DNA from 4 places in the Lysinibacillus sp. LK3 genome. Region 2 is predicted to be linked to each of the others. Evidence: riboswitches for the same ligand, from Rfam matches in the RefSeq annotation. Region 2 holds a riboswitch; each other region holds the start of a gene.
The links. A riboswitch is a leader RNA that binds a small molecule or an ion and turns the genes downstream of it on or off. The one in region 2 is predicted to bind S-adenosylmethionine.

Region 1 (7,987 bases), on a different contig from region 2:
TTTTTAACGGAGCATGAAAAATTCTTTCTTGAGGCTCAGCATCCTGGTGCTCAAGAAGCGGTCAATATATCATGGCAATATGAAGCCTATTGGACAATTATTTGGGCATTGGGACTTGTGGAAGAGCTAAATTTCCCTGACGATGTATGTGATTGTGAATATGCAATTCAAGTAGTTTCTCGTTGCGAGACATTTGAGCAATTTTATGGTCAAACGGTACTGCGCAGTAAGGAAGATATAGTGGATGAGGCGGATAAAATTTACAGATTACATTGGGCTTGTGTAGATAGCCGCATCAATGGACAAGAAGCTCCTTTAGCATTAAATGAAAGTGTTGTGATGGAAAGACGGAGAGGCTTATTTTGGATGATTGGATATCAAGACGAAGAATGGGATACTATATCGATGGATACTTAAAATAATAGCAAACTAGGTAATCTAGTTTGCTATTGTTTAATAAGAGAGATTATTTGATATAAGTTGGTTTATTCACCTGATCTATTAAAAGTATACCATCGTATTGGTCGCGCGGAACAAGACTTTCCTGTATCATTCCCCAACTATAGGATAAGCGTGGTTCAAACATCCATGAGTTGCCTCGTTCATTTTGTCGATTGCGTAAATCGATGAATGTGTAAGGTTTATTTGTTGAAGACAGAATATCTTCAATAGATCCTTTGACAGGAGGTAAAACAGGCATAGGTTCTCCCATATTATTAGCTGTCTCTCCACTAGTCATGTATAGACCTAATACATAGCTATATTTCTTATAGATATCAGGTAAACGTTCCCCCATTAATTTAACTGGGTAAGGAGATCCCATTACATCCGATTGTGCTTTACGAATATGATCGTTATGAGCCCATACAATAAACTTTTCTGTAGGGTACACCTCTTCAGCTAACCAAAGTAAGTTCTCCATCATCGCTTGATCTCGCCATTCCATAGTTTGCAAAAATGATTCTATATTATTTTGTTCAATGTCGATATTGGACTGAATTGTTAACTCTATATATTCGTCTGCTAGTCGAATACGATCTGCTAGAGTGCGATCCATTAGTTTTACAATATGAGGCTCTTTTGGATAAGCTGCCTGTAGCTCTTTTTCTTTGAATTGTATTTGTGATTTTACCTGTTTATATACATCAATTATAGTAGCTTTTACTTTTTGATAGCCCTTCAAATCTTTTCCCGAGCTCCATTCAGCAAGTTGCTTCTCAGCTTCATTGAATTGCTGAGCCAACTTAGGGTTTTGCAGCCAATCTCCGTTCGTAAATGCTCCTTGTTGTTGAATATCGAAGCCAGTAAGTACAAGAGGTTGCTCTGTTGCTTGAGTCGATTTTGCATAGTCAAACAGAGGCAAAGTTTCTTTTGTCCACCAAACGCCGAAAATGGCATCCTTCATTGTTTGTAGAGCTGCTTGTTTATCAATTTGTCCTTGAGCATTCATCACATTACCCATACCACTTTCAAAGGCAAGGACATTATAGCCCATATCTTGATGTAAAAATTGTATTAAACGTGTTTTCGCTAGATTGAATTGCGCCACTCCATGAGAGCTTTCCCCTAAAAAGACAATACGTTTATCATGTAATAAAGGTTTTAGCATCTCTAAATCGTCAAATTTGTTAGCGGGAATTTTTTGTCCGTCAAACGTTTCAGGCTGGATGGATGACAGGCTGTATGCATGGTCATTCGCCCATTTTTTCCAATCAAGTAATGTTTCATTAGAAGTCCTAGCTTGTTTGACAGCAGAATCGTTTTTAATAATCTGCTCATTTACAGGGACAGCAGCAGAGACATTTACTACTCCACTTACTGTCATTAAACTTGCCAGTGCAAAACTTAATAAAACCTTATGTTTCCTAGCTTTCCTCATTAATTATCAGCCCTTCACTTTATATTGATACTAATTATAGAAAGGCAAGTTTAAAGTTTAGGAAGAATTTGTTTAAAATTAGTTTAAATTTAGTATGTAAAAAAGAAAAACACCTCCAATTGATGGAGATGTTGGAATGCTATTTATAGTGATACGTACTTGCTCTTACATGGTTACGTTGAATTTGGTTAAACCATGCACGATCCTTTTCTTCTTGTTTTAATGTCCCAACAATGGAGGAAGAGCAGCTCACGCAAATTTTAGCTTGCGTAATCTGTCCACATCGTTCGCATGGAGCCCCTAAATTAGGAAAAATGGAGTTCTTTAATTTTCCTGCTTTTACCCATTTGTAAAGCAGCTCAGATGATACGCCTGTTAGAGCGACAACTTCTTCGTTTGTTAGGTAGCGATTATTTTTTCTTAATAAAAAATGATGTAGCTCTGAAAATATATCCTCTTCTCTCACATCAATTTTCTTTTGAAATAGCAACATAATTAATCATCTCCTCGTCCCATTAATTAATGATTTCATTAATTGTTATGGGTTGTTCGTCATATTTATAATTTTCCCAACGATTGCGTGCAAGCTTGCGATATTTTGGCGAAACATTTCGATCAGCGATTAAGCGTGAAAATCCTTTTTTTGCTTCAGGAATATCACCAAGTCGAAGGCTTAATTCAGCATGTAAAAACTGAATTCTCTCTCCACCTTCTTGATTAGAGGCAAAGGATTTACTATAAAAGTCTCTAGCTGCAAAAAGATAACGCTTTTCGGATTCTTCGTCCTTTTTTAATCGATAGAGCCAAGCAATTTTTAAAGCGAAATTCGCCATTAAAAGAGATTCTTCCATTGATGCACGGGATACTAAATAGGCGAGCTTAAAACTGATAATGGCATCATCAATTGTACGTTCCTGACAGATATCCATAGGTTTCTGGAGCTCTTTAATGTATAGTTCATCAATGAGTAGCATGAAAGGTCCATATGTCCGTGTCATAGATTTATGGTAGGCATAACCACAATGTGGACATACGGCAACTTCATATAGCAAAGGGTTTAGGCCATCGTAAACAGGCATGAAATCCGTCTGTTCTTCGATAATTTTATATCGATTAGGGCGAACTTTATAAGTTGTAAACTGCTTTTTGCAAAATTTACAATCCACACTACTTTCATAGTAGTAAATGTTAAATGCCATAAGAATCAACTCCTTTGCGTGCACTAAAATTTTATTTCTTTTGTTCTATTTATACGTAAGATTTTATCGTTCAATGTATTTAAGATATTATCTTTTATTTTAACAATTTTGTGTTCTTTGGTATACTCCTTTAGAATTATTAAATAAAAATATTCAAGGAATTTTTAGTTAAATATTATTATAAATACGCTTGTAATAGTTTTTATCGGTGGTGCAAAAGGAAGTTATATAGTTTGCTTAAAGTTTGTCAAAATACTTTCACATGTTTCATGGGAGAAAAATTATAAATGGTTCTAAATGACTATAAAGGAGGTGCTCAAAATGAAGTATAATATCGTGTTTTTTGATGTAGACGGCACATTGATTAATTACGAGGATGGCTGTGTGGAAGAAAGTACAAAACAAGCTATTCAGCTATTGCAAGAAAAAGGAATCCATCTTGTAGCGGCTACTGGAAGACCCTTATCTATGTGCTATGAGTTAAAAGCGCTGGGGATTGAAACCTTTATTACTGCAAATGGGGCCTATGTGAAACATAAGGATCTTGTCATACATAAAACTCCGATTGCCAAAGAAATTGTCCGCAATGTACAGGCATTTGCACAGGAACAGCAGCATAGCCTAACATTTTTTACAGAGCAGCTATCCATGAATAGCATACAAAGTCCAGTAGCTTTAAGAGCGATGCAAGAAACTTTATCTTTACGGGATTTTCCACTTATAAATGAAAAAATTGTAGATGAAGAGGTTTTTCTCATGTGTCTATATGCGGATGAGCTGGCTGAAAAAAGATATACTAGCCAGTTTTCGAATATATTTTTACAGCGTTGGCATCCTTATATTGTGAATGTATTACAGCAGGATGTTTCGAAGTCTATAGCTATTAAAGCGGTGCTTGATCATTTCAATATTGACCCTAAGAATGCGATTGCCTTTGGGGATGGGGATAATGATGTTGACATGTTGGAATATGTAGGAGTAGGAATTGCCATGGGAAATGGTAGTAAAGCTCTAAAAAGTGTTGCGAATTTTGTTACAAAGACATCTACAGATGGCGGTATCAATTTTGCTTTACGTCAGCTTCAAGTCATTTAGAGCGCTGAGGCTACACTATATATAGCAGGTAGATTTTAATAAATTTTAGGTGGGATGATTTATGGCACATCACGTGCAGTCTCTAATTGAACATTACGGATACTTTGGAATTATCGTGATTCTAATTGGAGGTATTGTAGGGGTGCCACTTCCTGATGAGGTGTTTCTAACTTATGTAGGCTATAGTGTTTACCGAGAAAGTCTTGAACATATTCCTGCTTTAGTCAGTGCAATGATTGGTGCGGTTGGAGGCATTACCTTAAGCTATTATATTGGTTATCGTTTTGGCTTACCGTTATTGCAGAAATATGGCCCTAAAATTCATATTACAGAGCAAAAAATTGACTTTACGAAAAAGATGTTTACAAAAATAGGACCTACCCTATTATTAATTGGCTATTTTATCCCCGGGGTACGCCATTTGACAGCATATATTGCGGCTATTAATAATTATCCTTATAGAAAGTTTGCGCTTTTTGCCTATACAGGGGCATTTATCTGGACGTTCACATTTATATCATTAGGAAAGATGCTTGGAGAGAAATGGCGATTTGTTGGATACTATCTGACTCATTATAGTATCTATCTTATCCTTTTATTTATTGTAGGGATGCTCATTGCTTACTTTTTATTCAAAAAAAGAAATGGACAAACATAAAAGTCGGTATACGCTATACCGACTTTTATGTTATGGCAAAATAGCAAATGAGCGCACAGGGAAGCCAGATGCTTTTTCTGGCTTAGGTACGATATTGAAGATGATAGCGCCTTTCGCAGGTAGCTTGTCCAAATTCGTCATTAGCTCAATTTGATAGGTGTCTTGGTCAAGCACAAAATATTCGCCATCTAGCTTGCCATTTTTACGAAAATCAGCAGCAGAGTCCGTATCGAAAGTTTCATGACCAATTGCGCTTACCTTGCGTTCTTTTAGTAAAAACTGTAAAGCTTCTAAACCCCAGCCAGGGATATGGTTATGTCCATCTGCATCCTTATTACTGAAAGCCTCTTTATCTGGCCAGCGCTTACTCCAATCTGTGCGTAATGCTACAAATGTTCCTGCTTCAATTTCTCCATGCTTGTCCTCAAAATCAAGAATATCTTCAACACTTAATGAAAAATCATGGTTGCTCGCAGCCTCTTGTGATTTATCAATAACAACAAGGGGAAGAACAAGCTCTTTTAGTTCTAATTCTTCTAAGTAGCGAGTATCTCGCACAAAATGAATGGGTGGGTCGATATGTGTGCCATATTGACCAGGGAACGTGAATTGTTGAGCGAAGAAACCGTCCTTATGAGAAAATAACGTTTCAAATTTAGCGTCCTCAAACATAAAAAAATGTGGTGAATTAGGGCCGAATGTATGTGTTAAGTCAACCCACTGTTTCGATTTTAATAATTGCAATGCTTGTAAAAGTTCATTAGACATTGATTTCCCTGCTTTCTGTAAAAATAGTTGTAAATAAAAAGGAGTCCCCTAATAGAAGAGGACTCCTGCTGCAACAACGGTAGTTCTTCTTCTCATCTTCAAGGCTGATCATTTTGCCAATTGGAATTAGCACCATACTGTTAGCTGGTTGCTGAGACTTCATCGGGCCAATCCCTCCGTCTCTCTTGATAAGAAAAGTAATATAAGAATTTTCAGAAATAACAATACAAACACTTTAGCATAGTTTTTTATAGTTTACAAGTTCACTAGGAATTTTCACCAATTCAAATTTAAGGTGACTCCACAACAATCATTATCAATAAGACGTATTCTAAAACTGTCTGGTGTATAGTTTGTTTCAAATTTCATCGTAATGCCTGTTGATGTGATTAATTTTTCAACCTCTGTTTTATTTGAAAGTTGAGCAGCATTCATTAAATCATGTGCGAATTGTTGGGAGCTATCTATTTTATCCGTAAGTAATTGGGCTTGCTGCATCATCGCCTTTATCCGTGATGCTGAAGCTTTTAATTTGTGTGTATCGACAGGTGGAAAAGGATTATTGGTCGGCATTGCTAGATGTTGCGAAAAGGGTCTAATGGCAAAATGATTAGCGATAGGCGATGTTGGATAATGATAGGGATGCACAAAATACGGATAAGGATTGTAATACAAGGTCATTCCTCCTATCCTATAACTGATATCCTATCTTATGTAGCAAAACGGCTTTCGGTGTTATTAGCAGTGCAATGTTTGTCCTAATCATTGAAAAAGGAAGCTAAAGTAAGCTTCCTTTTAGCCAAGTACATTCAAGACATCATCAATTTTTTTACTATGTGATAAAATGCCATAATTCATCCATGTTAAAAAGTCTACTTCATAGACACAGTTGCTTTTAACGGCAGCTAGGTTTTTCCAAGTAGGAGTTTTTAAAATAGCACGTTCCTCATTTTCATAAATGGAATGTTGTTTATCAAAGGTAATAAATAAATGATCAGCATCTAATTGCAACAATTGAGCAAATGTCAGTTGTGCTTTACGTTGATTGTGCGGAATACTCCATACTAGTGAATGTGGCATTAAACCTAAGTCACGATATAAAATGGGGCCCGTATAGCCACATTCAGGACCCGCGTATAGAGTAATGCCAATGGCTGAAATACGGAGAAATGCTACACTTTGCCCATAAACAGATTTGCTAAGAATTCCTTTTGCTTGTTGTACTTTATCTTCATATTGTAGGATTACGTCTTGCATCAAGGAGGTTTTTCCTGTTAGATCTGCAATTTTAAATAAAGTAGATTGCCAATTCTCTCCAGGGTGTGAAAGATGGCAGACGGGGGCTACTTCATCTAAGTGCTGAAAGGATTCCCAACGCTCTACACCAGAATCTAACATAATTAAAGTTGGCTTATAGTAAAAGAGTCGATCCATTTCTCTATTTTGTACATCGATATCTGGCACTTTCTGTAGACCTAAATAGTCTTGTTTCCCCCATTTTGAATGACTGAATTGAGCAATTGGCGTAATCCCAAGCGCAACAAAGAAATCTTCTAAGAATGGTGCAAATACACGTATATGGCTGCTTTGATTTCTTCGATATTGTCCTGGAGAGATGCCAATATGTTCTTTAAAACGACGATTGAAATAATACTCATTATTAAATCCGACAGACTGGCTAATTTCAAATACTCGATCATTTGTTGTCATTAATAATTGCTTAGCTTTTTCAATACGAAGTTTAGTTAAATAGTGAAGAGGAATTTGTCCCGTAATATCTTTAAAAATGCGCGTATAATTCCATCTTGGTACGTCAGCTAGCTGTGCTAGCTGCTCAACCGTCCACTCTTTTTCAAAATGTTTATGTAAATGGTTAATGGACTGCTCAACAGATTGTCGATCATTTTTTTGCATCTGCTTGGGTATGGTTTGATGTAAGAGTAATAACATCAGCTCTTGAAAGTGTACATGCTGTTCAAAAATCGTGTGATCATCCTCCGCTAACCGGTTCTGATAGATTACTTCTAGCAGTCTATGACATTGTGAAAAGGGGAGAAGATGTCGTTCGCTGATACTTGTAAAATGACTATATGAATTTTGACTATTGCTGAGATTGACAATGTTGAATTGTAATTGATAAAAACAAAGGTGCTTACTTTGAATATGGATACTAACCGTGTTATTTGGCGGAATCAATATGCACTTTTCTTCACTAAAATGAATGGTGTCATGATCTATGGCTAGCTTTCCGCTACCATTCATTAAGATAAAAAGTGTATAGAAATCACTACTAATCAATAACTTTTTTGATGATTGAATTGAATAAGAGATATTTTGTAACGTATAAACATGTGTTAAGTTACCCATTGATAATTCCCCCCTTTTTTT
Region 2 (7,987 bases):
TATCGCAAGGTGTCGTTGCTGCTATTCAACAGGATCAGCCTATCCATATTGTCGGGACGCTACAACCTTGGGAAAAGCGACCATTATAAACTAACTAACCTTCGTCTAACTAGATGGACGAAGGTTTTTACTTATCTCCATTATCAGTTTGTTGTAGATGTCTACATAATTGTGAGGGATAGTTAGGTTTGTGTGAAAAACGTCAGGATCAAGCAACTTTCTTCTCTTACCTTTTACTTAGTATAACAAAATCATTTCCATATAACTTATCCTTATTTACTCACATCTCTTCCCATCAGACCGACATATCAGTAAAATAGAGTAGGTTAGGGGGATTACATGTGAAAGATCAACGCTTTAAAATAGCGCATCGAGAGGCGCTTATCGGAATTGGACTCGTCCTTGTCAACTTTGCGATTTGGTTTGGCTTTGCCTATGGATTAGGTTCAGGAGATCCAAGAAATTATACGTATGTATTTGGTTTTCCTGCCTGGTTTTTCTATAGCTGTATCGCTGGGACAGGCTTTATGATCCTTCTTATCTGGATTGTGATGAAACTCTTTTTCAAAGAGGTACCATTCGATGATGAGGAGGTGGATCGCTAATGCATTGGCAAGTTGTATTTCCATTGCTATTATTTTTAATTATTATTTTTGGAATCGGTATTTGGGCCAATAAGCATGTCCGCTCCTCTAATTCATTCCTGCAGGAGTATTTCCTAGGTGGTCGTGAAATGGGTGGTTTTATCCTTGCAATGACAATGATTGCTACATATGGCAGTGCGAGTAGTTTTATCGGAGGACCGGGTGTAGCCTATACAAAAGGACTTGGGTGGGTATTACTGGCAATGGCTCAGCTACCAGCAGGTTATTTTGTACTCATGATTTTAGGGAAAAAATTCGCCATTATTGCTCGTCGTTACCAGGCCATTACGTTAATCGACTTTTTACGTGAACGCTACAAAAGCCATGTCATTGTTATTTTATCAGCCATTAGCATCATTGTTTTCTTATTTTCGGCTATGATGGCTCAATGGGTTGGGGGTGCACGCTTAATTGAGTCATTAACTGGCTTAAGCTACACAGCAGCACTGTTTATTTTTGCGATTTCCGTGTTAGTATATGTGATTATCGGAGGCTTCCGTGCGGTTGCACTTACAGATACGGTCCAAGGTTCAATTATGGTGATTGGTACAATTATTTTATTAATCGGCACCATTGTGGCAGGTGGAGGCATCGACAATATAATGGCCTCACTGGTCGCTGAAAATCCTGACTTTGTGTCACCATTTGGCGCACAAGGAGATTTAACGCCTCTGTATGTCTCAACATTTTGGATTCTCATTGGTGTAGGGGTTGTAGGACTTCCGCAAATTGCGGTTCGTGCGATGAGCTATAAGGATTCCAAAAGTATGCATCAAGCGATTCTTATTGGCACGATTGCCATAGGGACAATCATGTTTGGCATGCATTTAATTGGGGTGTTAGCCCGACCTGTCTTACCGGGCATTGAGATTGGTGATAAAGTCATGCCGCTCCTGACATTGAAGGTATTACCGCCATTTTTAGCAGGAATCGTTTTAGCTGCACCAATGGCTGCGACAATGTCTACGGTTAATGCTTTACTAATGCTTGTCAGCTCTACAGTTGTCAAAGACATCTATTTAAATTATATGAAGCCGAAAGCTAGTGATGCAGAGATAAAGCGTGCAAGCTTTATTGTAACAACAGTCATTGGCCTAGCCGTTGTCATCTTTGCACTCAATCCACCTGATTTATTAGTGTGGTTGAACTTATTTGCCTTCGGTGGACTAGAGGCTGTCTTTATTTGGACAGTCGTTTTAGGATTGTATTGGAAAAAAGCGAATAAATACGGAGCGATTGCGTCAATGATTTCAGGCATGTTGTTGTATATTATGATTGATCGGTTTTATCCTTCTGTCTTTGGTATGCATACAGTCACGATACCAATTGTCGCATCCTTCTTTATTTTTGTGATTGTCAGTTTGTCCACTAGTCATAAATTTAAAAACGAAAAGCTTATGATTTAACGCCAAAACGCCACAGATTTCAAATTCTGTGGCGTTTATTTTAATGCATCATAAAATCATAGGCATTTTTCGCAAGTAATGTCATTGTAACGACAATAAATAGCGTGCGGACAAAGCCACTTCCTTTCTTGATTGCCATCCGTGAGCCAAGCATAGCCCCACCAATTTGCGCAATGCCCATGACTAGACCATAAACATAATGAATTTGACCTAAGTAAGCAAACATACAAACACCAGCCACATTACTCGCCAAATTTAAAAACTTCGCATTACCAGCCGCCTTTAAAAAATCGAAGCCTACCAATAAGAAGCTAAAGATTAAAAACGACCCTGTGCCAGGACCAAGAAATCCATCATAAAAACCAATAGCAAATAATAGCAGCATAAATAAAAACAAATGTTTTTTAGATAGATTTTTTACGGTAGAGACAGCACCCCAATCTTTTTTAAAGATCGTATATACCCCAACAGCCGCCAGCATAACAAGCATTAATGGCTTTAGTAATGCTGGATTAATCAGATGCACAGTCCAAGCACCACATAATGATCCGATAAATGCTAGTGGAAAATATTTGAGGACAGAGCGAATGTCCAGCTGGCCAGAACGATAGAAAGAAATAGAGGAAGTGAGCGAGCCCATAGCTCCTGCTAGTTTGTTCGTGGCAACCGCAGCAGCTGGATTGAGCCCAACAAATAGTAAGGCTGGTAGTGAAATTAAACCGCCCCCTCCCACTACTGAGTCAACAAAAGCCGCCAGAAATCCAAAAGAAATTAATAGTATGAGAATATGTACATCGATTTCAAACAACATATGACACCTCTTTATAATTAGTTACTACTGAAATAGTAACTAATTTTATTTGCGCTGTAAACCCCATTTTTTCATTGGCAAATCTTCACATTGGTAGCCTATAATAAAGATAATGGAGGGATTACATGGAGGAATTAATCACCCAGCTGAAAGAAATGGGTTTTACAGAATATGAAGCAAAGGCCTATACGGCACTTGTTCAGCAAAGTCATGTCAGTGCCTATCAGGTTAGTAAAAATTCTGGCATACCACGTGCAAGAGTGTATGATATTTTAAATATCCTTGTAGAAAAGGGCATCGTGTTAAAAGAAGAGACCGTAGAACAAACGACCTATTCGGCAATGCCTGTGTCTGTGTTCTTACAGCAAATGCAACAGCGCTGGGAGTCGAATTTTACGTCTATAAGCGGGAAATTAGAGAAATTAGAGGAAAAAGTACAGGAAGCTGAGCCTAAAGTGGTAATGCTGAAGGGCAAGGAATCCATTATCAACTATTGTCAGTCACTTCTAAAGAAGGCGAAGAAAAAAGTGATGCTGTCGATGTGGGAAGATATGTATGATGCCTTACGTGAAGATTTGCAAGAGGTGGCGCTGCATGTTCCTGTTCATGGCATTACGTTGTATGTAGGAGAGCATCTCGCCTCAATTGACCAGCATAGAGCCACACATTATACAAAAAAAGCATCTACACCGCATTGGTTTATCTTATCGATAGATGGTCAGGAAATGATTTATGGTCATTCTCCATCTACCCAAGAGACGGCCTTTATCACCAATGATCCGGTTCATATTTATTTGTTAGAGGATTATATATGGCATGATGTGCTCATCAATCGGTTAGTAAAACGTGATGATCAGGAGTTAGAAGACTGGATTGCTAAGGAGCGTAAAGCTTTTTTCTTAGAATAGTCGTATAAGGAAGGGGAGGAACTTGAAAAAATTCGTGTTGCTAGGTTTAATGAGCCTACTAATGCTAGGAGCCTGTAATGCTACACCACCTACCGATCCACCAACCATTCATGAGCTAACGGTTGTCCCAGATAATGTCCAGAAAAATATCGTTTTTAATGACAGAATACAACTATTGCATGAAAAGGATGCTCCATATTACCTTGTTTATTATTCAAAAGGGAATGTATTGGCAAGTATTACAGCTGAGGGAAATAGGCTTATTATCCAGTTAGAAGAAGGCAGCGAGCAAAGGAAAGAGGCTCAACCCTATGTTTTTAAAGTCACCGTCAAGAATCCTGAGCTGGATACCATTGATTTGCGAATTAACGGTCAGAGTACGCCAATTGATCGTATGACCATTATGTGATAAAAGAAACCGAAATCCCTTTAGAAATGAGATTTCGGTTTCTTTACGTGATGTCTAATAAAAGACTTTGTCTACGTTATATTTAGAGCGGAAAGTATTAATCGCATATGTTTCGTAAATTTCACGTTCCATTGGATCTTCTACTTCATAGACTTCAATTTTGAACACTTCATCACGATGGTTTTTCATCGGAGATACATTATCCTCGAAATGTTTTTTAATACGTTGACGAATTTTACGTGCTTTCCCAACAAACAATAGCTCATTCTTGTCATTATAGAATAAGAAAATGCCGCCTTTATCACGTGTGATTTTATGGAAGTCAATAAAACCGAAGTAAGGTGTGATTGGCACATCACCTGGTTTTAAATCTTGTTCACGTTGACGGATTACTAGATCTGGTTTTGGAAATTCAATTTTAATCAAACTATTCACGTTCCTCTCTCTTACTAAAAGTATATGGTAACATAATTACGGCATGTTTACCATAAATTTTAAATGTAGAAACCCCACAGATAGCAAGCTTAGTGTACATCAAATCCCCAAGAAACATGCGCGTGAATCACAAAATATTCTATGAATTATTGATATTCTAACTAGTTCGTGTTACAATTCAAGATAATTAAATAATCTTATCAAGAGAAGCTGAGGGATTTGGCCCGATGACGCTTCAGCAACCTCTAACAATTGTTAGAAAGGTGCTAATTCCAGCAAAGGATTTTTTCCTTTGAGAGATAAGAGTGGACGTGAAAAAAATCCTTCTCATTCTATCTCGTATGGAATGAGGAGGATTTTTTAATTTCGTTGCATCCTACGCAAGCAAGATTTGCTAAAAGAGAGTGATTATAGAGAGGGGAAAGCAAGATGCCAATTAATATTCCGAAAAATTTACCAGCTGGAGAACATTTACGTGAGGAAAAAATCTTCGTCATGGAAGAAGATCGTGCGAAAACACAGCAAATCCGTCCATTAAATATATTAATATTAAATTTAATGCCTGAAAAAGAAAAAACAGAGCTCCAATTATTACGTTTATTGGGGAATACACCATTACAAGTGAATATTACCTTTTTGAATACAGCCACACACGAGTCTAAAAATGTGAGTAAATCCCATTTGCAGCTTTTCTACACAACGTTCAATCAGATTCGACACCGACGCTATGATGGTATGATTATAACTGGTGCGCCAGTAGAAAAAATGGCTTTTGAAGAGGTCAACTATTGGCAGGAAATTTCAGAAATTATGGATTGGTCTAAAAAGAATGTGACATCCGTGCTACATATATGTTGGGGGGCACAGGCTGCATTGTATCATCATTATGGCATTGGGAAGGTTGAGCTTTCTGCTAAATGCTCAGGCGTCTATTCCCATGTGATTACAGATTTAACTGTAGATTTGGTACGTGGCTTTAGTGATTTATTTACTGCGCCCCATTCACGCTATACATCTGTTTCGATTGACGAGGTTCGCAATCATCCAGATCTACGATTATTATCCTATTCAGAGGATGCTGGGGTATTTATTGTACAATCAAAAGATAATAAAAATATTATGATTACGGGGCATCTAGAGTATGATGCGACAACGCTAGCCGATGAATACAGTCGCGATGTGGCGAAGGGCATAGATATCGCCGTTCCTGTAAACTACTTCCCGAATGACGATCCGACACAAGTGCCGATGAATACATGGCGTGCCCATACGCATCTATTATTCTCTAACTGGTTGAACTACTATGTTTACCAAGAAACACCATATGAATGGGATTTTGTAGATGAAATCGAATATCATATTTAATTAATAAAAAGTCTAATTTCTTTTCTAGCTTAGAAGAAATTAGACTTTTTGATTGTCATTTTCTGTTTCCTGCTGAGGTGTTTCGTTATTTTGAGCCTTGGATTTACGATTGCGAATAACTACCACAATCAGCAAAAGTATGGGTAATAAAATGGTGAAAATAAAGGAAAAGATTGGCCAAATTTCATTATTATAATTAGTAGAATGCACAATATCTGGATGAACAATTTGAGAAAGTCCAATAACAATTATCCCCATCGGTATAATGAGTGGACGATGATCCTTGATCTTCAAAATTTGTGCAAGTCCAACAACGGTCGTATAGAAATACATAAATGTACGAATATAAATAGACGAAATCCACATAAATGCCATAATGATTTCTATACGCTGCAAAAAATTCCCTATAGATATTCTTTGTGCTAAGGCATAGCTAGGAAATGTCCTTGATGCAGTGTTTTCAGGACCTAATACAAGAATCGATAGGACAATCAACGTAACTAAGACGATTCCGCCAAAAATTGCCCCAATATATAGCCCTTTCTGTGCAGACGGCTGTACATTGACGCCAGTAGGATAGAGCATCAATAATACAATTAATGGAAAGGAAAAGATACTCATAAAGCGTGCAATACTATAAAACATAGATGCTTTGGTCGCTTCTAGTAGAGGCTGAATATTCTCAAATGTAATTTGAGGGGTAATACTAAGGACGAAAAAAATAAAAATAAAGGTAAACAATGGGAAGAGGATTTCTGCCGAACGGGCAAAGGTCTCAATCCCTAAATAAGCGGCATACATAATAATGATGCTGAACAGTAGGGCAAATGCTAATGTCGGTGTCTCTGGCATAACTTCCGTTTTCATGAAAATACCGATAAAATAGAGTAATTCCCCAGCGGAAAGAAAGGTCAAAATTAGGAAACAAATCGCTGTGATTTTCCCAAAAAAACGCCCAAGTATTTTTTCATTGGCCTCGATAAAGTTTAGGGACGGTGTTTGATTGGCCAGTGTTAAAAATAATTTTATAACCAGTAAACTAAGCAGAACACCAATGCTTGCCGCTATCCAAGCATCTTGCTTAGCGGCACCAGTAATACTCGAAGGGATAATTAAAATCGCTGTACCGATAGAATAGAGGAAGGTAACGATTGTAAACTGTCTTGAACTAATTATCTCTTTTTCCATCAAGCTACCCTCCGTTTCTCAGTCCATCTTTCTATTTTGTGAATGACACAATGTAATCCCTAATTGGTGTGAAGATAAAGGTAATCAAATCTAATGGGCTAGGAATATGGATTTTAAGGGCAATCCCCATATTTAAAGCCGTTCCAATAAGTAGCAAAAAGGAGAATACAATAATGGCTTTTCTATCCTGTTGCTTTTTTAGCTTTGGAATAAAAATAAGCGCAACAATGATTGCAATAATCAAGATAGCTACGGCTAGTACCATCTCATTACTCCTCCTTTGGCTTGTTTAATAATGAATTTTGCATCGTACCTGAACCTTGGGTTGTTACCTTTACATGAACAGCCACTGCTAAATCTGGAAAAATGGAAGTCCAGTCATCCTTGATTTTTTTCCACTGCTTTGGATCTGCCCGATGTAGGGCATCCCCAAATCCAAAAACATCGACTTCATATTGCTGTTGAATTTTCTCTACAGTTTTTTCAATGCGTTCATCAATCCCCTGGGCTGTTTTTTTATTAACGTAATCAATCGATTTATTTTTGGTAAGATCGATAACACATTCGACCTCTCCAACATTCTGCTCTACATTAATATGGACATCGATTTTCGGTTTCCCGTTTTTAAATGACCCTTTCACCTTTGTAGTGGATTGGGTGATTTCAGTAGACAAAGTCCCTTTATTAGGACAGGCGATGATTTCTATCGTACTTTGAATTTTGTCATTAAGAAAACTAATACTTTTGCTTTCGCTCTCAGTCAGTAGCCCTATATATTTATCGCCTTTAAAGACTGCTAAACCTGTATAACGTAATAGCAC
Region 3 (7,987 bases), on a different contig from region 2:
AAGCATTCCAAGATGCTATGCAGAAAATTAAATATTCACGTAAGCCTGTTGTAGCAGCACCTTTTGCCATGACATTAGGCGGGGGAGCAGAGGTTTGCTTACCAGCTGCACATATTCAAGCAACAATGGAAACATATATGGGCTTAGTGGAAGTAGGGGTTGGATTAATCCCAGGTGGAGGCGGAAATAAAGCGCTCTATCAGAAATTCCTAAAGGGCTTACCAAATGGCGTAGAGGTAGACTATCAACATATTGCTAATAAAGTATTTGAAACAATTGCGATGGCGAAGGTTTCAACATCTGGTGAGGAAGCACGTGAAAATAATTTCCTAAACTTTGCGGATGGTATTTCAGTTAATCCAGATCATCAATTGTATGATGCGAAGCAGGCGGCATTAGCACTTTACGAAGCGGGCTATCAACCACCTGTACCAACAAAAGTGCCAGTGGTCGGTGCATCAGGCTATGGTACATTACTCATCGGTGCGCAAGGGATGTTTGAGTCAGGCTTTATTAGCGAACATGATTTAAAAATTGCTAAAAAATTAGCTTATGTTATTGCAGGTGGAAAGGTTCCGTACGGCACATTAGTCGATGAGCAATATTTATTGAACTTAGAGCGTGAGGCATTCCTTAGTCTTGTTGCTGATCCGCTATCACAGCAGAGAATGCAACACATGCTGTTAAAAGGTAAACCACTTCGTAACTAATTGACGAAATAGATCAATCTTGCACATGAAACAAAGGGGGATTAATACGATGCGTGAAGCCGTTATTGTAGCAGGAGCACGAACTCCAATTGGAAAAGCAAAAAAAGGTTCTTTAGCAACAGTAAGACCAGATGATTTTGGTGCTGTTGTAGTCAAGGAAACATTGAAAAGAGCAGGCTATGAAGGGCCAATTGATGATTTAATTTTAGGCTGTGCAATGCCAGAAGCAGAGCAAGGAATGAATGTAGCACGTAGTATTGGGGCACTTGCTGGATTACCAGATACAACGCCTGCTCTGACAATCAATAGATTTTGCTCATCAGGTTTACAGGCAATTGCTTATGCAGCGGAGCGAATTATGCTAGGACACTCAAAGGCTATTCTTGCTGGTGGTGTAGAATCCATGAGTATGGTGCCAATGGTAGGGAATACACCACGTTTAAATCCGACTTTAGCAGAAACGGCTCCACAGTATTATATGGGCATGGGGCATACAGCTGAGGAAGTAGCTCGTCAATATAATGTTAGTCGTGAAGACCAAGATGCTTTTGCTGTTCGCTCGCATGAGCTTGCTGAAAAGGCAATTAAAGAAGGTAAATTCAATGATGAAATTGTACCAATTGAAGTGGAACAGCACTACGTAGACGATAACAATAAACCACAAGTGAAAAAATTCACATTCAGTATGGATGAAGGTGTACGTCCAGGTACATCAGTTGAAGGTTTAGCCAAACTACGTCCAGCTTTCCACGTAAAAGGCAGTGTAACGGCGGGCAATGCCTCTCAAACTTCTGATGGTGCAGCAGCTGTACTAGTAATGGATCGTGAAGAGGCTGTCAAGCAAGGACTGACACCAATTGCAAAATTCCTAGGCTTTGCAGTTGGCGGTGTACCTCCTGAAGTAATGGGTATCGGGCCTATCGTGGCAGTGCCAAAAGTGTTGGAAATTGCAGGTTTATCCATCGAAGATATTGATTTATGGGAAATCAATGAAGCATTTGCTTCACAGTCATTACAGGTGGTACGTCATTTAGGCATCGACCAAGAGAAAGTCAATGTCAATGGTGGAGCGATTGCATTAGGTCATCCACTAGGCGCAACGGGAGCTATTTTAACATTAAAGCTAATTCATGAATTGAAGCGTCAAGGGAAGAAATATGGTGTAGTGACAATGTGTATTGGTGGCGGCATGGGTGCTGCTGGCGTATTTGAAATTCTATAATTTTTGCTAGATCAGCTTGAGGTGTACTGTTTACGGTTGCCTCCGAACATTGTATACGTCAAGCTTTTCTATACATGATCATTAGGGGAATCAACTAACAAAAAGATATATTGGGAGGAATTAATCATGACTGAAAAAACAACTGATTTCATTAAAGGCGGCGGATTTCTTATTGAAGATGTGGAATTAGATCGTGTATTTACACCGGAAGATTTCACTGACGAGCATAAAATGATTGCTAAAACAACAGAGGAATACGTTGCAAATGAAGTTTTACCAGTAGTTGAAAATTTAGAGCACCATGAATTTGAGCATTCAGTGCGTCTCCTAAAAAGTGCAGGCGAATTAGGCTTACTTGGAGCAGATGTGCCTGAAGAATACGAAGGGCTAGGATTAGACAAAGTTTCTTCAGCTTTAATCGCTGAAAAAATGTCTGTTGCAGGTGGTTTCTCTATCACACATGGTGCTCACGTTGGTATTGGGTCATTACCAATTGTTCTATTCGGTAATGAAGATCAAAAGAGAAAATATTTACCTAAGCTTGCTTCAGGTGAATTAATCGCTGCCTATGCATTAACAGAGCCAGGTTCAGGTTCAGATGCTCTAGGTGCAAAAACGACTGCAAAATTAAATGAAGCTGGCACACATTATATTTTAAATGGTGAAAAACAGTGGATTACGAATGCAGGCTTTGCTGATGTATTTGTGGTCTACGCAAAAATTGATGGCGATAAATTCTCCGCCTTTATCGTAGAACGTGCCTACAATGGTGTTTCAGTTGGTCCTGAAGAAAAGAAAATGGGGATTAAATCATCATCAACTCGTACATTAGTATTGGAAGATGCGGAAGTACCTGTAGAAAATCTATTAGGCGAAATTGGTCGTGGGCATATCATTGCGTTCAATATTTTAAACATTGGTCGTTATAAACTAGGCGTGGGCACAATTGGCGGATCGAAACGTGCATTGGAGTTAGCTATTCAGTATACAAACCAACGTCAGCAGTTTAAGACAAAGCTTTCTGATTTCAATCTGACAAAAGAGAAATTATCAACGATGGCTTCGCAATTGTATGCTTCAGAATCATTAAACTATCGTACTGTGGGTCTATTTGAGGATCGCTTAAGCCAATTAAGCCTAGAAGAGCAAAAGCAAGGAAAAGTGATTGCAGGTGCGATTGCTGAATATGCTATTGAATGCTCTATTGCCAAAGTATTCGGTTCAGAAACATTAGACTATATTGCAGATGAAGCAGTACAACTTCATGGCGGTTATGGCTTTATGGCTGAGTATGAGGTAGAGCGTATTTACCGTGATTCTCGTATTAATCGAATTTTTGAAGGTACAAACGAAATTAACCGCATGATTGTACCTGGTACATTTATGAAAAAGGCGCTAAAAGGTGAGCTGCCATTATTACAAGTTGCTCAAAATTTACAGCAAGAGCTGCTTATGCTAATGCCAGAGGAAATCGGTACAGAGCCGTTAGCACAAGAAAAATATTTAGTGAAAAATGCCAAGAAGATTGCTGTTTTAGCTGCAGGATTAGCAGCACAACGCTTTGGTGCAAAACTTGATCAAGAGCAAGAAGTATTGGTAAACATTGCGAATATAGCTAACCAATTATTTGCAATGGAATCAGCTGTCTTACGTACAGAAAAAGCAATTGCTCGTGACGGTGCTGAAAAAGCACATCAAAAATTGCTATACACACAAATTTTCTGCCAAGAAGCATTCGCAGAAATCGAAAAAGAAGCAAAAGACACAATTCTTGCTTCAGCGGATGGCGATGCAGCCCGTATGACATTATCTGCACTGCGTAAGCTAACGCGTAATAATCCATATAATTTAATTGCGAAGAAGCGTGAGGCTTCCGTTAAATTAATTGATGCTGAAAAATATATTGTTTAATAGTGCAAATTTAACCTAGCTATCTGCAAAAGATAGCTAGGTTTTTTTTATGAGATGGATAATCGTAAAAGGAGCGGATAAATTTGCACAACTGGTGGATAAACTTACAAAAAAGAGTGAAGTTCACCATTGAAAACAACTATGATGGTATACTACAGAAAAAGACAGAAGAGGAGCATTGTAATGACGATTCAATTTTTCCATTATCCGAAATGTACAACATGTAAAAAGGCACAGAAGTGGTTAAATGAGCATGAGGTTTCCTATGAAGAGGTACATATCGCAGAGCAACCTCCCACTAAAGAAGAATTAACAGCTATTTGGCAAGCTAGTGGACAGCCTTTGAAGAAATTTTTTAATACCTCAGGCATGAAATATCGTGAGCTTGGCTTAAAGGACAAGTTAGCGGAAATGACGGAGGATGAGCAGCTTGAGCTACTTGCTTCAGATGGCATGTTAATTAAACGTCCCATCGTGACAGATGGAAAAAAAGTTACTTTAGGTTTTAAAGAAGTAGATTTTGAGCAAGCTTGGAAATAACCGTATTAAACCTTGTATTTATAGGAGAAGTATGGCACACTGAAAGTGAATATATTACATATTTATGGAGGGGTTTTTTGCATGAGCACACCTAAAGACTTACGATACTCTGAAGAACATGAATGGGTAAAAGTAGAAGATGGAAAAGTACGTATTGGTATTACTCACTTCGCACAATCTGAATTAGGAGATATCGTATTCGTTGAGCTTCCACAAGTTGGCGACGAAATCAAAACAGATGATCCATTCGGTAGCGTAGAATCAGTAAAAACTGTTTCTGAATTATATGCACCAATCTCAGGTACTGTAGTTGAAGTAAATGCAGATTTAGAAGATAGCCCAGAATTCGTTAATGAATCACCATATGAAAAAGCATGGATGATCGTTGTTGAGCCTGCTGACGCATCAGAAGTTGAGAAACTAATGACAGCAGAGCAATACGAAGAAATGATCGCTGAATAAGACAAGCCATAATCGAAAAACGTCGGAAACTACCGGCGTTTTTTGTTATATAATGACTTATAAGTGGGGATCTCTAAATGGAGGTGGCGTAATGTTCGAGGGAAAATGCTTGATAGTAGAAGGGCGCTCAGATAAGCTACAAATTGAGCCTATTTTGAATGAGAATGTTACAATACTATGTACGAATGGTACAATTGGTGTGCATCAATTAGAAGAACTACTGGATCCCTATGAGGGCTGTGAGCTATTTACTTTTTTTGATGCAGATACTTCTGGTGATAAGCTACGTGCATTAATGGACAGACATTATCCAGAGGCTGAGCATCTGCGCACAATGCCAACATACAAGGAAGTAGAAACGACACCAAGAAAAGTGCTAGCAATGATTTTACTGCGTGCACATTTTTCAATCCATAATGAATATATTTTGTAAGGTTGCGTGAGTAAATGGAAGAATGGTCAATAGAGCAGTGGGAAGCGGCTAAACAGTCGGGAGAGAAAACTGCATTTTATTTATATACACCGATGTGTGGAACGTGTGCAGTGGCATCTAAAATGATGTCCATTATTGAGCAATTACTGCCACAGCTACAAATGGGTAAAGCAAATATCAACTTTTTGGAACACATAGCTTATGAGCATCAAATTGAAAGTGTTCCCTGTCTACTCATCAGTGATGGCGGAAAAGTGACAGAAAAGATTTATGCTTTTCAATCCGTACCATTTTTATATGAATTGTTAAAAAAATCAATTGACTGAACTTTACTAGCGTGGTAAAGTATCAAATATATTATTAAAACATTAAATATATCGAACTCTTATGAAGAGTGGCGGAGGGAAGTGCCCTATGAAGCCCGGCAACCATCACAATGTGAAAAGGTGCCAAATCACCCAAAGATTTTTCTTTGAAAGATGAGAGAACGGTTTAACGTATCATACGTGACCCCTTCTACTTGTCTGTGAGTGAAGGGGTTTTCTATATGAGAAAAGGAGTATTCGCTATGATCCAGCTTCAAAATATTACAAAGAAATACAAAACAGCAAATGGCGAATTAACGGCAGTCAAAGACGTCAACCTTACTATTAATAAAGGTGAAATTTTTGGCATTATCGGCTATAGTGGTGCTGGTAAAAGTACCATGATTCGTTTATTAAACGGTTTAGAGAAACCGACAGCAGGAACAGTAACGGTGAACAATCAAGAATTTTCATCGATAAAAGGGCAAAAGCTTAGAGCAGCTAGACAAAAGGTAAGTATGATTTTCCAGCATTTTAATTTACTTTGGTCAAGAACAGTTGCCGAAAATATTGCATTCCCTTTAGAAATCGCAGGCTTCCCAAAGGCTCAACGTGAAGCGCGTGTGAAGGAATTAATTGCCCTTGTAGGCTTAGAAGGGCGCGATAAGGCATATCCATCCCAGCTTTCCGGGGGACAAAAGCAGCGTGTAGGAATTGCACGTGCATTAGCGAATAATCCAGAGGTTTTACTATGTGATGAGGCGACATCCGCACTTGACCCTGAAACAACGGATGCCATTCTTGATTTACTCGTAGATATAAATGAACGCTTAGGCTTAACAATCGTCCTGATTACCCACGAAATGCATGTCATCCGCAAAATTTGTCATCGTGTAGCGGTGATGGAGGCAGGCGAAATTGTGGAACGTGGTGAGGTATTACAAGTCTTCCAAGCCCCACAGGCGGCTATTACTAAGAAGTTTGTATCTCAAATTACCGACACTAAGGAAACACAAGATACGGTAGCACAAATTAAAACAAACTATCCAACTGGACAACTTGTCAAATTGATTTTTGTTGGTGAAAAAACAGAACAGCCTGTCATCTCACATCTTGTGAAACAATTTGATGTAGAAGTAAGTATTGTTCACGGAAATATTTCACAAACAAAAAATGGTGCATATGGTACATTGATTGTGCAAATTGATGGCTCTCAGACAAACGTCACTGAAGCCCTTCGTTATTTAAATACAGTGGAAGTACAGACGGAGGTGATTGAAAATGCTAACTAATCTCTTTCCGAATGTAGACTGGGAAAATATGTGGCAAGCTACGTATGAAACTTTATACATGACAGCTATATCAACGGTTGTGACATTTATTCTTGGGTTAGTCATTGGTATTGTTCTATTTTTAACTAGCCCCAATCAGTTATGGGCAAATAAAATCGTTAACTTTTTAACAGGATCACTCGTTAATATTTTCCGTTCCATTCCATTTATCGTATTAATTATTTTATTAATTCCATTTACGAAGTTTTTACTAGGTACAATTCGCGGTGCCAATGCGGCATTACCTGCTTTAATTATCGGTGCAGCACCGTTTTATGCTCGTATGGTATTAATTGCGTTACGTGAAATTGATAAAGGTGTGATTGAAGCAGCCCGTTCAATGGGAGCAAAAACTTCTACAATTATTTGGAAAGTATTGGTTCCGGAATCATTACCAGCTTTGATTTCTGGTATCACTGTAACGGCTGTTGCTCTTGTAGGTTATACAGCGATGGCAGGAATTATTGGTGCAGGTGGTCTTGGTAACTTAGCTTTCTTAGACGGCTTCCAGCGAAATCGCCAAGATGTGACATTAATGGCAACTATTTTGATCTTAGTAGTCGTATTTATTATTCAATGGATTGGTGATTTAATTACTGAAAAAATTGATAAACGCTAGCACGAAAATGAGGTTATTCCGGTTTTTACCGCTAACATATTTAAAACAAATACAAGGGAGTGTCATAAATGAAAAAGTTATTAGCAGGATTATTTTTATCAATACTTGTACTAGCATTAGCAGCTTGCGGTACAGATAAAAAAGAAGATGAAAAATCAGCATCTGGCGATCAAACAGATAGCAAAGAAAACGTAACATTAAAAGTAGGTGCTTCTAATACACCACACGCAGTTATTTTAGAAAAAGCAAAACCGATCTTAGCTAAAGAAGGCATAGACCTTAAAATTGAAACGTATACAGATTATGTTCTACCAAACCAAGATTTAGACTCAAAAACACTTGATGCAAACTATTTCCAGCACATTCCTTACTTAGAGCTACAAATTAAAGACAATGGCTATGATTTCGTTAATGCAGGTGGCGTTCATATTGAACCAATCGGTATTTACTCTAA
Region 4 (7,987 bases), on a different contig from region 2:
GTACCATAAAAGGCTGCAACTAAAATGGCAATTTTCGCAATCCAAATGAATACCTTTTCTGTGCTACCTCTAAATAAGTAAGCGACATTTGTCTCTGCAATATAGTAGTAAGCCATGATTGTTGTAAAGGCAAAGAAGAATAACGCAATGGCTACAAATGGAGCACCAAAGCCAGGTAATGATGAGTCAACTGCATATTGTGTATAGGCTGCACCTGCTTCAATACTTTTCGCAAAAGTCATTTGCTCATCGCCTGCTAATCCACCACTATTAAATTCTCCAATATGGATAAATGGATCTGCTCCCTCAGCTGCCTTTTCATCTTGTACATTGTACATGCCTGTAAATAAAATCATAAATGCCGTAGCAGAACAAATTAATAATGTATCAATATAAACAGACGCCGCTTGTACAATCCCTTGCTTAGCAGGATGTGATACTTCCGCAGCTGCCGCAGGGTGAGCACCAGTTCCTTGACCAGCCTCATTAGAGTAAATTCCACGTTTAACACCCCAAGCAATCGCTGAACCAATAATGCCTCCAAAAATTTCTTGAGCCCCAAATGCACTAGAAAAAATTAATCCGATAACCGTTGGTACTTGTGAAATATTCATAAAAATAATGATAATGGCCATAATGATATAGGCTAATGCCATAAACGGTACAATAATCTGGGCAGCATTTGCGATTGATTTAACACCCCCGATGATAATAGCACCTAATAAAACAACAATAATAAGTCCTGTGATCCATGTTTCCAAACCGAAAGCGTTTTCAACAGCACCTGCGATGGCATTCGACTGCACACCAGGCATCAAAATTAACATTGCTATTAAAGCCGCCACAGCAAAAATAACTGCAAACCATTTTTGGCCCATTCCTTTTTCTATGTAAAAGGCCGGTCCACCACGATATTCTGTATCTTTCTCTTCTTTATAGATTTGAGCTAATGTTGACTCTACATACGCGGTAGCCGCACCTATGAAAGCGATTGCCCACATCCAAAAGACAGCACCAGGTCCTCCCATTCCAATCGCTGTCGCAGTACCAGCAATATTACCTGTACCTACACGTCCTGATAATGCGATAGACATTGCTTGGAATGAAGATATTCCCTTTTCTGACTTCTCCCCTTTAAACATTAAAACAAACATATCTTTAATGTGCCTTACTTGTAGGAACCTTGTAATAATTGAGAAAAATAACCCAATTAATAAGATGCCATAAATAAACCATGGTCCCCATAAAATACCATTCAACTTCTCTACAATTACATCCATTTTACCCCTCCAATTTGAATTACCTTACTTTAAGTCATTATAGTATTACACTTTTCTGAAAATTACAATATTATTTTTAAGTAACAATATTTAAGTAAGTAACCTAGTAAATGGAAGGGTATAAACCTATTTAATTATATAACCAATTCTTCGAAGAGCATTATTAATAAAATCTCGTATATACATAAAAATCTCTTCGCGCTCTCCCTCATGAAATAAATTATGATAACAATTTGCCCATTCTTTAAACTGAAATTCCGTGAATTCCTGTTGATGAAGCCAATTTCGAGTTTGGCGAGTGTCCGTAATTTTATCCTTCTCAGCTGTCATAATTAGCATAGGCATATTAGGCATTTCACCTTTAGGCAGCATCACTAAATTTTTCATCATCTGCTGAAGTTCTCGATACCATTTCACAGAAACTACAGTCATGAGCGGTACATCATCTTTCATTTCTTCTCTGCCTTCAACACTACGCGTTAATTTCTCTAATGTAATATCATGTGTCAATTTAACATTGGCCGTTAACGCACTTAGACTTGTTAAAGCATTTGTTAATTTACCTGGTAATAGCTTTAGTTGCAACCAAGGTGATGTTAAAATAATGCCTGCACATTCATATTGTCTCTTTTGCAGTGTATGGAGGATTAATGTTGCACCTAGTCCATGCCCTATTACAAAGGTTGGTAAATTATATGAAAAAGCATTTTCAATCAGGTTTCTTGTATACTTATTGTACAATTTGAAGTCTTCATCATGGACTCGAGCAAACCTTGCATTACCCCCATGATTCGGTAAATCTCCCATGACTATGTGGAAGCCTTCTAATCTTAATTTCTCTATCAGCCATGCATACCAACGGTGATTTTCATAAGCACCATGAAGAATAGCAATCACAGCTTTTGCTTGTCCATCAGCTTCCCATTTCCACATTACATAGTCCTCCTAAAAAATAATTACACTTTGATTATATCGAAATAAATAGCACATTTTAATTTTATATTTCCATAAAGTTGCGTATTTGATACGATAATACTACATTATAGAAAGAAAAGAGGCGATTTTCATGATTTATCCATTTAAAGATAAAACGCCAAAGATCGATCCGTCTGTTTTCATTGCTGACTACGCAACTGTTACGGGCGACGTAACAATTGGCGCCGAAACAACCATTTGGTTTAATACGGTTATTCGTGGTGATGTTTCCCCAACGATTATTGGTAAACGTGTCAGTATCCAAGATCTTTGCTGTTTACACCAAAGCCCAAAATATCCGCTCATTATTGAAGATGAGGTAACAGTTGGACACCAAGTCACTTTACATAGTTGTACAATTCGCAAAAATGCCTTAATCGGTATGGGATCCATTATTTTAGACGGAGCTGAGATTGGAGAAGGTGCATTTATTGGAGCTGGAAGCCTAGTACCTCCTGGTAAAGTCATTCCTCCAAATAGTTTAGCATTAGGTCGTCCAGCAAAAGTTGTCCGAGAATTAAATGCTGAAGATAAAGAGGATATGGAACGCATCGTACGAGAATACGCAGAAAAAGGTCAATATTATAAATCACTTCAGAAATAAATAACCTACACAAAAAATCAATACTAACGAAAAAATCCCTCGCGTTTTCGTGTACCGAATATGTTCACGAATCCTAGCGAGGTATTTTTGTAAAAAAAACAAAAGGAGCAATGTTGCCCCTTTGCTTATTAATACATCAGAATAATTTTCTAATGACTTCATTACTTTAGTTCAATAGTTTATAAACGTGCTTTTTCTCGTAGCGCGTCTGCTTTATCAATTTGCTCCCATGGTACATTTAAATCTGTACGACCAAAATGTCCATACGCAGCAGTTTGTTTATAAATTGGACGACGAAGATCAAGCATTTTAATGATACCTGCTGGGCGTAAATCGAATAGCTCGCGTACCCATTCAACGATCTCGCTTTCTTTCACTCTACCTGTGCCAAATGTATCGACAGCAATGGAAACAGGCTGAGCAACGCCAATCGCATAGGCAAGTTGCACTTCAGCACGCTCTGCTAAGCCAGCTGCTACGATGTTTTTCGCTACATAACGTGCTGCATATGCCGCCGAACGGTCTACCTTGGTTGCATCCTTACCTGAGAAGGCACCACCACCGTGACGTGCATAACCACCGTATGTATCAACAATGATTTTACGTCCTGTTAATCCAGCATCACCTTTTGGCCCACCAATTACAAAACGGCCAGTTGGATTGATGAAGTATTTCGTATTAGCATCTAATAATTCACTCGGTACAACTGGTGCAATAACAAATTCTTTTAAATCTGCTTGAATTTGTTCAAGTGTTGCTTCTTCATCATGCTGTGTTGAAATAACAATTGTATCCACGCGAACCGGTACATTATTGTCATCATATTCAATCGTTACTTGCGTTTTACCATCAGGACGTAAATAGGCAAGTTCACTTGATTTACGTACTTCTGTTAAACGGCGTGCTAATTTGTGTGCCAAGCTAATTGGTAATGGCATTAGCTCTGGTGTTTCATTACATGCATAGCCAAACATTAAGCCTTGGTCACCAGCACCAATTGCTTCTATATCAGCATCTGTCATAGAGCCTTCACGTGCCTCTAATGCCTGATCAACACCTTGAGCAATATCAGGTGATTGTTCGCCAATTGCCACAAGCACCGCTAAGTTCTCAGCATCAAAGCCATATTTACCTCGTGTATAGCCAATTTCAGCTACAGTGTCACGAACAATACCTTTAATATCCACATAAGTAGAAGTAGTAATTTCTCCTGCTACTAATACTAATCCTGTTGTTACAGTTGTTTCACACGCTACACGTGCATTTGGATCTTCTGCTAAAATAGCATCTAAAATGGCATCCGAGATTTGGTCACAAATCTTATCTGGATGTCCTTCTGTTACACTCTCTGATGTAAACAGTCGACGGTTTGTCATTTGGTTTTCCTCCTAAATACTCTTACAATAAGTAGTTGTGTATGAATACGGTACTCATTACCCATGTCAAGTCCGCTCCTAAGGATTGAACTCTCAAGCCGTTACTGCTGCTTTTAACACGAGGATTTCGAAAGATCCGTCATTATAATAAGGAAAGAACTACATATACTTACCTTTACATTGATTTTTAACAATAAAAAAATCCTTTTCTCACGTTACTTTACATGAGGAAAGGAATAATGACTGCGTAACCTTTCACTCTTATCGTTCAAGGGATGTTCCCTTGCATCAGGTTGGCACCAACGCATGTCGTGAAATAGTTCATGCAGGTTGCCGGGTTTCACAGGGCCTGACCCTCCACCAGCTCGGGATAAGAGTATCCGTTCAATCTCATGTTACTGAAAAGGTCGAACGTTGTCAAATATTTTCTTATGTATTACTGTATAGAAAGGAAAGAACTTATTACACAAAAACTTTTCATACTTGGATGATGATGTAAATAGAAGCAAATTAATCCCTACAACATACCTAGCTACTTGTGGTAACATATGTGTGGCTCAATTTTCGTGCCTAATTACAGTAGGATTGATGGTATTCTACTCGAAAAACATTATTTTTTGTCAGTTTATTGAAAAGTGGTAAAAACTCTAAAATAATTTCTTAATTAGTATAGATTATTTAAGCAATTGTGTTATACTATTTTTGAAATTAAGAAAAAATCCCTCTAAATCAAGGGAATACTATAAAAAAGGATGGTATTTAATCGATGAATTCAGTAGAAATTGCAAACGAACTGAAGGAATTATTAAACGGCGGTAACATTAATGTTCAACTTTCAGTACCACAATTAGCAGAAAAAGCTACATCTCGTGGTGAAGCAATGTTAACAGTAGATGGCGCAGTTCGTGCAGAAACTGGCAAATACACTGGTCGTTCACCTAAAGATAAATATACGGTAGAAGAAGAAAGCACAAAAGATCAAATTGACTGGGGTAAAGTCAACCAACCGATTTCTTCTGAAGTGTTCGATAACCTATATGTAAAAGTAATAAAATATTTAAAAGAACGTGACGAGTTATTCGTATTCAAAGGCTTTGCAGGTGCTGACAAAGACTCACAATTAAGCATTCAAGTTATCAATGAATACGCATGGCACAATCTTTTTGCTCATCAATTATTTATCCGTCCAACAGCAGATGAATTAGCTTCTCATGTTGCCGACTTCACTGTCATCTCAGCTCCTAACTTTAAAGCAGATCCTGCGGTTGATGGTACTGCTTCTGAAACATTCATCATCGTATCACTTGAAAAGAAAATTATTTTAATTGGTGGTACAGAATATGCTGGTGAAATGAAAAAATCTATCTTTGGTATCATGAACTACTTATTACCACAACAAGGTATTCTTTCAATGCACTGCTCAGCAAACGTTGGTGAAGCTGGCGATGTAGCGTTATTCTTCGGTCTATCTGGTACTGGTAAAACGACGTTATCAGCTGATCCTGATCGTAAGCTAATCGGTGACGATGAACACGGTTGGTCTGATAATGGTGTATTCAACATTGAGGGTGGCTGCTATGCAAAAACAATCAACCTTTCTGCTGAAAAAGAACCAGAAATCTACAATGCAATCCGCTTCGGCTCTGTATTAGAAAACGTAGCTGTTGATCCAGAAACTCGTATTTGTGACTATGATGATGGTTCACTAACAGAAAATACACGTGTAGCTTATCCAATCCAATACATCGAAAATATCGTTGATCCTTCTGTTGCAGGTCATCCAAAAACAATCATCTTCCTAACAGCTGATGCATTTGGCGTATTACCTCCAATCAGTAAATTAACAAAAGAACAAGCGATGTATCACTTCCTAAGCGGGTTCACTTCTAAACTTGCTGGAACTGAACGTGGTGTGACTGAGCCAGAACCAGTATTCTCTACTTGCTTCGGGTCTCCATTCCTTCCACTTCCTGCAACAGTATACGCAGAAATGTTAGGACAAAAAATTGACGAGCACGGTGCACAGGTATACTTAGTAAACACTGGTTGGACTGGTGGCGAATATGGCACAGGTAGCCGTATGAAACTATCTTACACACGTACAATGGTCCGTGCAGCAATCGATGGTAAATTAGCAGATGTTGAAACAACACAAGATGCTGTGTTTGGTTTACACATTCCAAAAGCAGTTGAAGGCGTACCTTCAGAAGTGTTAAATCCTCGTGAAGCTTGGGCAGATAAAGCTGCATACGATGCAAAAGCTGCTGAGCTTGCAGGCTTATTCAACGAAAACTTCAAGAAATTCTCAAACGTTTCTGAAGCCATCACTACACTTGGTGGTCCATTAAAATAACGTCTATATAAAAGACAAAGGGAACAATTTATTCGTTCCCTTTGTCTTTTTGTTTTCTCTATGCTTTATTGTTGTTTCATCCACTTGCAAAGAGCACGGACAGTTTCACGATTTTTTGCTGGTGGATATTGATGTGCATAGTTAAGATCATACCAAGTTTCGAATGATTTATTTGCTTCCTCTAAAAAAAATGCCAATTGTCTGGCATGTTCAATATCCACATTTTCATCACGATAGCCATGAATGATAAGAACGGGAGCTGTTATACGCTCTATCTCAAAAAGTGGTGTTCTTGCATCATACGCTTCTGGTACACGATTAGGTGTTCCTCCAATAACACGCTTCATCATTCTGCGCATATCTGTACGTTCCCAATAAGTGGCCGTTGCATCAGAAACACCTGCCCATGTTACAACAGAAGTAATATCCCTTCTTAAAATAGCTGTCCACAGAGCCATAATACCACCTCGTGAAAAACCAAAAACATGGATATTGTCATTGCAGAATTGTTTGAGTACATCTACGGCATAGACCGCATCGTAACGGTCTGCCCCTGCAAACTCGTCACGCCCCTCTCCCCCACGATTCCCACGATAATATGGGGCAAATACGATAAAGCCCTGCGCCGCAAATTGTGCAATACGAGAGGGTCTTACCATCCCAATGCTTTGCATGCCGCCTCTTAAATATAAAAAGCCATCATATGTACCTTCAGTCTTTGGCTCTGCTAATAATCCTTTTATACGTAAGCCCTGTGAAAGATAGGTTATTTCCGTTAAACGGATAGCTGGATTTGGTGAAGGATAGGGGCGTTTTTCGATAATATCACCATTGTGTGTCACGATGTTTCAGCTCCTCCAGCATTTTCTTCATCCCCTCATCCTTCATGTGAAAACTCAAGTTAGGATGCTGAGCAAATTCTTCATCAGTTAACCAAAGCATGCCTGACGTTTCTAAATCAAATTCTATATCCTCTTGCGCCAAAAATTGTGCAGTGAAAACGGATTTACAAAAAACGTTTTCATCATACACTGCATACTCTGCAAACCATTGAAGATTTTTCACATGAACACCCGTCTCTTCAAAAACTTCTCGAATCGCCGCCTCCTCTAAGGTTTCCCCTTCTTCTAATTTCCCTCCTGGCACTTCTACACCACGTCGTTTATGGACAGTACATAACCATTTATTTTCATGCTTTAAAAGGACAAGGACGTGTTTAGGTTCTACTTTAAATTCGCCTCTTGTAAAACTCAAATCTACTTGTAGGCCATGTAAATCTGTAAATGTTAACATCTCTTCAACCTCACGTTCTTTCTTGTTGCAAAACAAAAGTTACTTTCTTTATCATTACTTCTATTTTATGGACGGAATTTAATCATCATTCCTATTCCTATCTATA

Region 1: it holds a riboswitch for S-adenosylmethionine, as region 2 does, so the genes downstream of both, VK91_RS15390 (cyclase family protein) here and metA (homoserine O-succinyltransferase) in region 2, are expected to answer to the same signal.
Region 3: it holds a riboswitch for S-adenosylmethionine, as region 2 does, so the genes downstream of both, VK91_RS16605 (methionine ABC transporter ATP-binding protein) here and metA (homoserine O-succinyltransferase) in region 2, are expected to answer to the same signal.
Region 4: it holds a riboswitch for S-adenosylmethionine, as region 2 does, so the genes downstream of both, metK (methionine adenosyltransferase) here and metA (homoserine O-succinyltransferase) in region 2, are expected to answer to the same signal.

What each region holds. Positions count from the first base shown of each region.
Region 1 covers NZ_LDUJ01000021.1:77,608-85,594, forward strand. The annotation lists gene VK91_RS15360 (DUF4272 domain-containing protein) at 1-417, shown strand, start outside; gene VK91_RS15365 (erythromycin esterase family protein) at 467-1,879, opposite strand; gene VK91_RS15370 (hypothetical protein) at 2,019-2,372, opposite strand; gene VK91_RS15375 (DUF2225 domain-containing protein) at 2,395-3,078, opposite strand; gene VK91_RS15380 (Cof-type HAD-IIB family hydrolase) at 3,400-4,173, shown strand; gene VK91_RS15385 (DedA family protein) at 4,235-4,831, shown strand; gene VK91_RS15390 (cyclase family protein) at 4,862-5,599, opposite strand; SAM riboswitch class I at 5,689-5,794, opposite strand; gene VK91_RS15395 (hypothetical protein) at 5,876-6,274, opposite strand; gene VK91_RS15400 (helix-turn-helix domain-containing protein) at 6,395-7,966, opposite strand.
Region 2 covers NZ_LDUJ01000016.1:56,403-64,389, reverse strand. The annotation lists gene VK91_RS12260 (short-chain dehydrogenase) at 1-89, shown strand, start outside; gene VK91_RS12255 (YhdT family protein) at 342-605, shown strand; gene panF (sodium/pantothenate symporter) at 605-2,050, shown strand; gene VK91_RS12245 (TSUP family transporter) at 2,091-2,861, opposite strand; gene VK91_RS12240 (TrmB family transcriptional regulator) at 2,987-3,769, shown strand; gene VK91_RS12235 (hypothetical protein) at 3,792-4,178, shown strand; gene VK91_RS12230 (nucleotide excision repair endonuclease) at 4,233-4,604, opposite strand; SAM riboswitch class I at 4,808-4,919, shown strand; gene metA (homoserine O-succinyltransferase) at 5,043-5,978, shown strand; gene VK91_RS12220 (endospore germination permease) at 6,018-7,166, opposite strand; gene VK91_RS12215 (hypothetical protein) at 7,198-7,431, opposite strand; gene VK91_RS12210 (Ger(x)C family spore germination protein) at 7,436-7,987, opposite strand, start outside.
Region 3 covers NZ_LDUJ01000022.1:40,743-48,729, forward strand. The annotation lists gene VK91_RS16570 (3-hydroxyacyl-CoA dehydrogenase/enoyl-CoA hydratase family protein) at 1-710, shown strand, start outside; gene VK91_RS16575 (acetyl-CoA C-acetyltransferase) at 760-1,932, shown strand; gene VK91_RS16580 (acyl-CoA dehydrogenase family protein) at 2,059-3,843, shown strand; gene VK91_RS16585 (arsenate reductase family protein) at 4,027-4,383, shown strand; gene gcvH (glycine cleavage system protein GcvH) at 4,465-4,845, shown strand; gene VK91_RS16595 (hypothetical protein) at 4,937-5,278, shown strand; gene VK91_RS16600 (thioredoxin family protein) at 5,293-5,604, shown strand; SAM riboswitch class I at 5,661-5,764, shown strand; gene VK91_RS16605 (methionine ABC transporter ATP-binding protein) at 5,847-6,875, shown strand; gene VK91_RS16610 (methionine ABC transporter permease) at 6,865-7,533, shown strand; gene VK91_RS16615 (MetQ/NlpA family ABC transporter substrate-binding protein) at 7,602-7,987, shown strand, end outside.
Region 4 covers NZ_LDUJ01000006.1:31,884-39,870, reverse strand. The annotation lists gene VK91_RS04240 (sodium:alanine symporter family protein) at 1-1,280, opposite strand, end outside; gene VK91_RS04235 (alpha/beta hydrolase) at 1,407-2,213, opposite strand; gene VK91_RS04230 (gamma carbonic anhydrase family protein) at 2,347-2,859, shown strand; gene metK (methionine adenosyltransferase) at 3,039-4,235, opposite strand; SAM riboswitch class I at 4,494-4,612, opposite strand; gene pckA (phosphoenolpyruvate carboxykinase (ATP)) at 5,002-6,588, shown strand; gene VK91_RS04215 (S9 family peptidase) at 6,654-7,430, opposite strand; gene VK91_RS04210 (NUDIX domain-containing protein) at 7,414-7,881, opposite strand.